Peribacillus sp. FSL E2-0218: one gene and its partner. The protein of the gene in region 2 binds, or shares a complex with, the protein of the main gene of each other region. Links are inferred from orthologs where the notes say so. Each region holds a gene or a part of one and is shown on either strand. Other genes may lie near its edges.

Evidence for each region. Proteins that work in one complex are often made in the same cells at the same time.
Region 1: the proteins of MHI53_RS24230 (region 2) and MHI53_RS16925 are in contact, whole or in part, in a solved structure (PDB 1F51), measured with the Bacillus subtilis proteins. The link is inferred for Peribacillus sp. FSL E2-0218 from one-to-one orthologs.

What each region holds. Positions count from the first base shown.
Region 1 is NZ_CP150304.1:3,517,606-3,521,208, forward strand. What follows is about bases 843-3,603. They hold MHI53_RS16925 (Spo0B domain-containing protein), read right to left. Parts: upstream 2,613-3,603; coding sequence 2,073-2,612; downstream 843-2,072. Other genes in these bases: obgE (GTPase ObgE), read right to left, coding at 843-2,024; rpmA (50S ribosomal protein L27), read right to left, coding at 3,156-3,446; MHI53_RS16935 (ribosomal-processing cysteine protease Prp), read right to left, coding at 3,459-3,603. Outside these bases: pheA (prephenate dehydratase), read right to left, coding at 1-122; MHI53_RS16915 (ACT domain-containing protein), read right to left, coding at 245-694; more of obgE, read right to left, coding at 735-842. UniProt on the Bacillus subtilis protein: Key element in the phosphorelay regulating sporulation initiation. Acts on spo0A. Mediates reversible phosphoryl transfer from spo0F to spo0A.
Region 2 is NZ_CP150304.1:5,005,069-5,009,652, reverse strand. What follows is about bases 858-3,757. They hold MHI53_RS24230 (response regulator), read left to right. Parts: upstream 858-2,071; coding sequence 2,072-2,443; downstream 2,444-3,757. Other genes in these bases: fsa (fructose-6-phosphate aldolase), read left to right, coding at 3,735-3,757; MHI53_RS24225 (class II fructose-bisphosphate aldolase), read left to right, coding at 2,690-3,547; MHI53_RS24235 (DUF2529 domain-containing protein), read right to left, coding at 1,258-1,791; MHI53_RS24240 (CTP synthase), read left to right, coding at 858-954. Outside these bases: more of MHI53_RS24240, read left to right, coding at 1-857; more of fsa, read left to right, coding at 3,758-4,385. UniProt on the Bacillus subtilis protein: Key element in the phosphorelay regulating sporulation initiation. Phosphorylation of spo0B during sporulation initiation.

The DNA of each region.
Region 1 (3,603 bases), 1.5 Mb from region 2 along the record:
ACAGCATCAAGGCAGTCGGGAATCGTATTCATCGGTATCTTTATGTCATTAGGAAATAGTCGTGAAACAGCTAAATCCGTGAACGTTGCTTTTGGCCCTAGAAATGCGATTTTTGATGTCATATTATAAACTCCCTTTCACGGAAAATCTATTGTTTATGTTATGCCATTTTCAGATTTTTTACAATAGTTAATCGCCACTTATAAAAAAACAGCCTGTACATATAACATGTACAGGCTGTTTTTCATGCGCCATTCCCAATGATTTCGACTTTTTCGACGAACTCCATTTTACGCAGTTTTGTAAGCAGTTCATTAATATCCATCGTCATTCCGCCCGTGTTGAGGGACAGGGTGACATTGGCACGGCCCTGCAAAGGAATCGTTTGATGGATGGTCATGATGTTGCAGCCGGATGATGCGACGAGCCGTAATAGCTCCGATAGAGTACCGGACCGATCTTCAAGATAGAAGAACAGGGTAATCAGTTTTTCTTTGACAACGGTATGAAACGGAAACACCGTGTCCCGGTATTTGTAAAAAGCGCTCCTGCTTAGGTCCACCCGCTGTACGGCTTCCCAAACTGATTCCGCTTTTCCCCGTTCAATCATTTCTTTTGCATCCAGCGTTTTTTTCATCGCTTCGGGAAGGACATCCTCTCGAACGAGGAAAAACTTCTGATCGGCCTTATTCAAACTCTGCACGCCTCCTTTTGCCTGCCATCATGGCATCTAATCAATCAACAAATTCAAATTCATATTCAAGGATACGGACGATATCGCCATTTGTGGCCCCTCTTTGACGAAGGCCTTCGTCGACTCCGAATGAACGGAGCTGCCTGGCGAAACGACGGATCGACTCTTCACGGGTGAAGTCCGTCATTTTGAATAGACGCTCGATCTTGAATCCTGATACAGCAAAGCTGCCATCGGATTCGCGTTCAATGTTGAACTCATCCGACTGTGATGTATGTTTATAAAGAACACGGTGGATTCCCGTATTTTCTTCTTCATGATCAAGTGGGAACTCAGGTGTTTCTTCGATTTTATCGGCAATTGCATAAAGAAGCTCACGAATTCCGTCACGCGTCACCGCAGAAATCGGGAAAACAGGGTAGTCTTCTTCCAGCTTTTCCTTGAATGCCGCAAGATTTTCTGCAGAGTCCGGCATATCCATTTTACTTGCAACGATGATTTGCGGACGCTCGGTCAAGCGCAGGTTGTATTCTTCCAGTTCTTTATTGATCGTTAGGTAGTCTTCATATGGATCCCTGCCTTCAAGTCCGGACATATCGATTACATGAACGATTACCCTCGTTCTTTCAATATGGCGCAGGAATTGATGGCCAAGGCCGACCCCTTCGGAAGCCCCTTCGATCAGACCAGGCAAATCGGCCATGACGAAACTGCGGTGATCTTCCGTTTCCACCATACCGAGGTTAGGGACGATCGTGGTGAAATGGTATTCGGCAATTTTAGGTCTTGCTGCGGAAACGACCGAAAGCAAAGTGGATTTCCCCACACTAGGGAAACCGACCAAACCGACATCAGCCAACAGCTTCAACTCCATGATGATATCGCGTTCCTGGCCAGGTTCCCCGTTCTCGGCGATTTCAGGAGCAGGATTGGCAGGTGTAGCAAAACGGGAATTCCCCCGGCCTCCGCGCCCACCCTTGGCAATGATGGCACGCTGTCCGTGCTCAACTAGATCAGCAATGACTTCCTTCGTTTTTTCATCAATGACAACCGTGCCTGGCGGAACCTTGATGACCATATCTTTTGCGGCCGCTCCATGCATGTTTTTGGACATGCCATGCTCACCCCGCGGTGCCTTAAAGTGACGTTGATAGCGGAAATCCATTAACGTACGCAAGCCCTCTTCCACCTCAAAAACGACATTGGCGCCATTACCGCCATCTCCGCCTGCAGGTCCGCCTTTTGGTATGAATTTCTCGCGACGATAAGCAACTATCCCGTTACCACCGTCTCCGCCTTTTATATAGACTTTCGTTTGATCGACAAACATGCTATCACTTCCTTGTTTTCTGCAAGTCAATTCTTGCTGTATACTTCTCTAAAAAATAATATTCATCTTAAAAAACATTTCATCCTCATTACATTCGCACAATTCGATCGTTTGCCCAGCCGTTAGCGACCGTTCCAAAAACTCGATCACTGCTGGTTGGTCAATGAACCTGCCTTGCAAATGAAAGGAACAGCGCATGTTGCTCATTTCTTTTTCACCTATGGAAACAGACAGTACGTTTTCAAAAGCCGGGTCCAGACTCTTATCCAAAATGGAAAAGTAATCGGTCGTCCAGCGATACATCCGCTCATCCACCTCGGCAGATCCTTCAAACACATCGATGATTTCATATTCGCAATAAAATGATCCGTTATTCCAATTGGAAGTCAGCAGCATTTCGGTGAATTTCGGTAAATTCAAGCTGGACAGACGTGCTTCATTCTGAGTTTCAATAATGATTTCATCAATGATGCCCTTGACACGGTCAATTCTGTTCAGCTCAAGATTGCCTTTGATGATTTGAATTTTATTCAGCCAATCATGCCTGGTTTGACGCAGGGTTTCAATAGTCGTCCAATTTTTATCCATTATTTACACCTTCAATTATGATAAAGAAACTTTTTTCAGCTCTATCATGTTGAATACTTCCATTTTACAGTATAACAAAAAAACAACAAACAGGAAATGAAGCTCGATTCACATGCCTTCACATGAAGCCCCCGTCCAAAAAATACAGCCACACACCCTGAGTTCTTTGGACGATGGTAGAGCCATTTGAACTTGAAAAGAGAATGGGCCTTATCTTAGCACCAATTGGAGATGGTATAGTTGAATTGGACTGTCCATCCGGATGAACCAAACGGGGTGAATGAGTAATGCGGTTGTTCCCCTGAAAGTGTAAGAAAGCCCGCCGGTTGGCGAGCCTTTTGTAAGTCAGAGGTTGTTTTCCTTATACTGATGACTAAAGTCTCCTGCAAAACGCTGGTTATTTATCGAACCATAGTATAAATAAAGGGCCGGACCCCTTCTTCTCTACTATATAGCCCTACCATTATTAAAAATGACGCGGTATATAGTGTCTCGTAGAAGGAATCAGACCCTTTTGAGTCAGCCTCTGTTCAAAGATGCCAATTATGCTTCTTGTGCAACTGGATATACGCTTACTTTTTTACGGTCACGTCCAAAACGTTCGAATTTAACAACACCGTCTACCTTAGCGTATAGAGTATCGTCTCCACCACGGCCTACATTCTCACCTGGATAGATTTTCGTTCCGCGTTGACGGTAAAGGATAGAACCACCAGATACGAATTGACCGTCTGCACGTTTAGCGCCAAGACGCTTAGAGATTGAGTCACGTCCGTTCTTTGTAGAACCTACTCCTTTTTTCGAAGCGAAGAACTGAAGATTTAATCTTAACATTTGTTCCACCTCCTATTGGTTGAGGATAATTTTCATGTATTTACCATAATCACGTTCGATGGTTTGCAGCGATACGAGCATGCCGTTCAAAAGCAGCTGGACCTTCTCTTCGGATTCCGGTGAAAGATTCCCCGGGATGACGCAGCGAAGATAGCCG
Region 2 (4,584 bases):
CAAGATATGAAGGATAAAATTGCTTTATTCTGCGATATCGATAAAAAGTCGGTTATCGAATGTCTGGATGCAGATACGCTTTACTCCATCCCGCTTGCCCTTCAAGCGCAAAATATGGACCAAATCGTTTGCGATCACTTGAAATTGGATTGCGGCGAGGCGGATATGGAAGATTGGAAGGAACTAGTCAAAAAGGTTACTTCTTTATCGAAGAAAACGAAAATCGCTCTTGTCGGAAAATATGTGGAGCTGCAAGATGCTTATCTTTCTGTAGTGGAAGCACTTAAGCACGCAGGCTATGCGTTTGACGCCGATGTCGAAATCGACTGGGTCAATTCGGAAGACGTAACGAAAGAAAATGTTGCTGAGCTTCTTCAAGATGCAGACGGCATCCTTGTTCCGGGCGGTTTTGGAGATCGTGGCATCGAAGGGAAAATTGCTGCGACAGAATATGCCCGTACGACAAAAACACCATTCTTCGGAATCTGTTTAGGCATGCAATTGGCGTCCATTGAATATGCGCGCAACGTTTTAGGATTGCCGGAAGCCCATTCTGCCGAGATTCAAGCGGATACTCCAGATCCAATCATCGATCTTCTTCCAGAGCAAAAGGATGTAGAAGATTTGGGCGGTACACTTCGTCTTGGTTTATATCCATGTAAGCTTATCGAGGGCACCAAAGCTTACGAGGCTTATAATGACGAGGTTGTGTATGAACGTCACCGTCACCGTTATGAATTCAATAATCATTACCGTCAGGCGATGGAAGAAGCAGGCTTCGTCTTCTCTGGAACAAGCCCAGATGGCCGTCTGGTCGAGATCGTTGAATTGAAAGATCATCCATGGTTTGTGGCTTCTCAATTCCATCCGGAATTCACATCACGCCCTAACCGTCCACAGCCACTATTCCGTGACTTTGTCGGGATGTCCTTAAAGCGCAGCGAAAAACTTTAATAAATAAAAAAACAGCCTCTAAGGCTGTGTCAGACTGCAGGCAAACTCGATGATTAATCGAGCTTGCCTGCAGTTTTTTTGTTTAGGTTTTGATGAAGGTCGAAAACTGTCTGCCCAGATGCAGCTGTCGGGAAAAAGTACAAAAAGTGTGTGAAAAACGCAATTTTTAAGAGAACCGGACTCAAATTCAATGCCAAGCCCAAACTCGCGAGAAAAGTGGCGGGGACTGTTAGCTTCGGTCCGATTGTAAATCAAAAAGGTACCGGGATAGATCATTCCGATACCTTTTGTAGTTCAAGAAGGTTAGTCTTCTTCATTTTGATATTCTTGGATAATTTCCTCAAGAGTGAATTTAATTCCGTAATAAGCGAAAAGGGCAGCAATGAGGGTGGGGTAGCCATAGCGGTTTCCAGCTTCATCGGGAATCAGTCCACGGTGGATCCGTAAGTCGATATGTACGTCAGCCAGTTCCGTAAGAGAGTCCTCATCGGTCGCTGCGGAGGTGGAAACGGCGACAAAGGGTATATCTTTTTCTTTAAGGGCTTTGGCAAGCTTCAATGCTTCGCTGTCATCGGATTTCCGGCTGAAAATAAGGAATCGATCTTCTCTTGAAATAGTTTCGCCGTGTTCATATCTTTTTGCTTTCGGAAAGGGCTCTGCCCCGTCCATCGCCTCGGCCGTGACGCCTTGCATTTCACCAAAGCCTTGTATGAAGATGGAGCCATCCCCAACCGCGGCCTGAGCCAGCAGACGTCCGGCATCCTCCATTTCAAAGGCTTCATTATCCATCATTTTTTTAAATATACCACTTAGCTGTGTCGAGAAAATTTTTAACATGATCAGGGACTCCTTTTAAAAAATATTCCCTTTATTATAAAGGACTTTCCGCTGCATTGACAGGCTTCTGGATTTTTGGTCAGTATGGATCGATTTGCTGAATAGGTCAGAAAAACCAAAAAATAAAAATTCCTTTTAGCTATGTGGCAGGAATTTTGTTACAATTATCGAATAGGAACATAGAATTCAAGTTTGTGAAAATGTGAAAGTAAATACATGTTTGGGTAATATGCCGGTTAGGCTGATATTTTTAAAAATCGGAAAGAGGAGAGGTGATAAAATGTCAGGGAAGATATTGATAGTTGATGATCAATTCGGCATCCGTATTTTATTGAACGAGGTTTTACATAAAGAAGGGTATGATACATTTCAAGCCGCAAATGGAATCCAAGCTCTGGAAGTCCTGAATAATCATTCACCGGATCTTGTATTGCTCGATATGAAGATTCCTGGAATGGATGGAATAGAGATCCTGAAACGGATGAAAGTCGTCGATCCCGATATCCGGGTCATCATCATGACCGCTTATGGGGAACTTGATATGATTCAAGAAGCGAAAGATCTAGGGGCGATGACCCACTTTGCAAAACCTTTCGATATTGATGATATTAGAAAAGCGGTTCGTGAATACCTACCGATTCAGTCAAGCTGATGGTTTTGAACGGATGATACTATTGGCTATAGGGTTGCCGCGGCTATCTTTTTCAAGATGTGCCGCGTTTTTTTGGAATAAATTTTAATGCTCGGGATAGTGTATTTGTTGCTGTTTTTTTGATGTATTGATATGCTACAAGAGGAAAGATATTCTGATCGATAAGCGTATGCTACTTCGATTTTAGGGAATATCTAGAAAGAAATAACTTTAACATAATTACACCCATCAGTAGGAGGAAATCAAATGCCTTTAGTTTCTATGAAAGATATGCTCAATAAAGCTCTTGAAGAAAAGTATGCAGTAGGTCAATTCAACATCAATAACCTAGAGTGGACTCAAGCTATTCTAGCCGCTGCGGAACAAGAAAAATCCCCGGTCATCCTTGGTGTTTCCGAAGGGGCTGCCCGTCATATGGGTGGTTTCAAAACGACTGTCATGATGGTTCAAGGTTTATTGGAAGATATGAAAATTACAGTTCCTGTGGCCATTCACCTTGACCATGGTTCAAGTTTTGATAAATGTAAAGAAGCGATCGAAGCTGGATTCACTTCAGTGATGATCGATGCGTCACATCATCCGATCGAGGAAAACATCGAAACGACGAAGAAGGTTGTTGAATTCGCCCATGCCCGTAATGTATCCGTTGAAGCGGAAGTAGGTACGGTTGGTGGACAAGAAGATGATGTAATTGCTGATGGCGTCGTGTACGCAGACCCTCAAGAATGTGAACAATTAGTCAAAGAAACGAATGTCGATTGTTTCGCACCAGCTTTGGGATCCGTTCATGGACCATACAAAGGTGAGCCGGATCTTGGTTATAAAGAAATGGAAGAGGTACGTGATTTAACGCAAAAACCACTAGTTCTTCATGGCGGGACAGGCATTCCGACAAAGGATATCCAAAAAGCGATTTCGCTTGGAACATCCAAAATCAACGTGAATACGGAAAATCAAATTGTATTCACGAAAGCTGTACGTGACGTCCTTAACAATGATTCTGAAGTGTATGATCCACGTAAATTCATGGTTCCTGGCCGTGAAGCGATCAAAGAAACGGTCATTGGCAAAATCCGTGAATTCGGTTCCAACGGTAAAGCATAACATCACATCCGACGTAGGGCTCGAAACCCATATCTCTTGGATGATGAAGGCAATAACTCCATTGGTGGGATCTTCCCCCCAATGGTTTCTTTTAGATTCAGGATTAATGGGGGTTCTATTTTTTGAACAATTAGAATTCAAGGGGAATTTAGAGAAATAAAAAACGATTACATATGGAGGGTATTTTATGAAATTCTTTATTGATACAGCAAACATGGAAGAAATCAGACAAGCGCATGAACTTGGCGTTTTAGCAGGAGTTACGACTAATCCGTCCCTAGTGGCAAGAGAAAAGGGCGTTTCCTTCCATGATCGTTTAAAGGAGATCACCAGCCTAGTGGAGGATTCCGTTTCTGCTGAGGTCATTGCGCTAGATTTTGAAGGAATGATGGCTGAAGCGAAGGAACTTGTTGCGATTGCGCCTAATATCACGATCAAGGTACCGATGACTCCGGATGGTTTAAAGGCTGTTGCTGCGCTGACGAAACAAGGTGTCAAAACAAACGTGACCCTTATTTTCAGTGCCAACCAAGCATTATTGGCAGCGAGGGCAGGAGCGACTTATGTATCGCCGTTTTTAGGGCGTTTGGATGATATCGGTCAAAACGGCCTGCATTTGATTTCGGACATTGCTGACATTTTTGCGATCCATGATATCAAGGCGGAAATCATTGCCGCTTCCATCCGCCACCCGATGCATATTACGGATGCTGCTCTTAAAGGGGCCCATATTGCAACGATTCCTTATAAAGTATTGATGCAATTATTCCACCATCCCTTGACTGACAAAGGAATCGAAGCGTTCTTGAAGGATTGGAATTCTCGTACAGAAGCATAATGCCTTACCGCTAAGTCGCTATAGATTGCATCGGTCGAATGGAAAATAACATAATTTAGAAATTTTTATCATTTTTTTACATGATTTTTCTACTTTTGTGTAAACTAAGAAACTAGATAGTAAATGTTGTCGGATTATGCAAATTTCTTGTGGAAAAATATTACTTTTTTGAAAGCGGCTTCTAAGTGCTTAGCGTGGA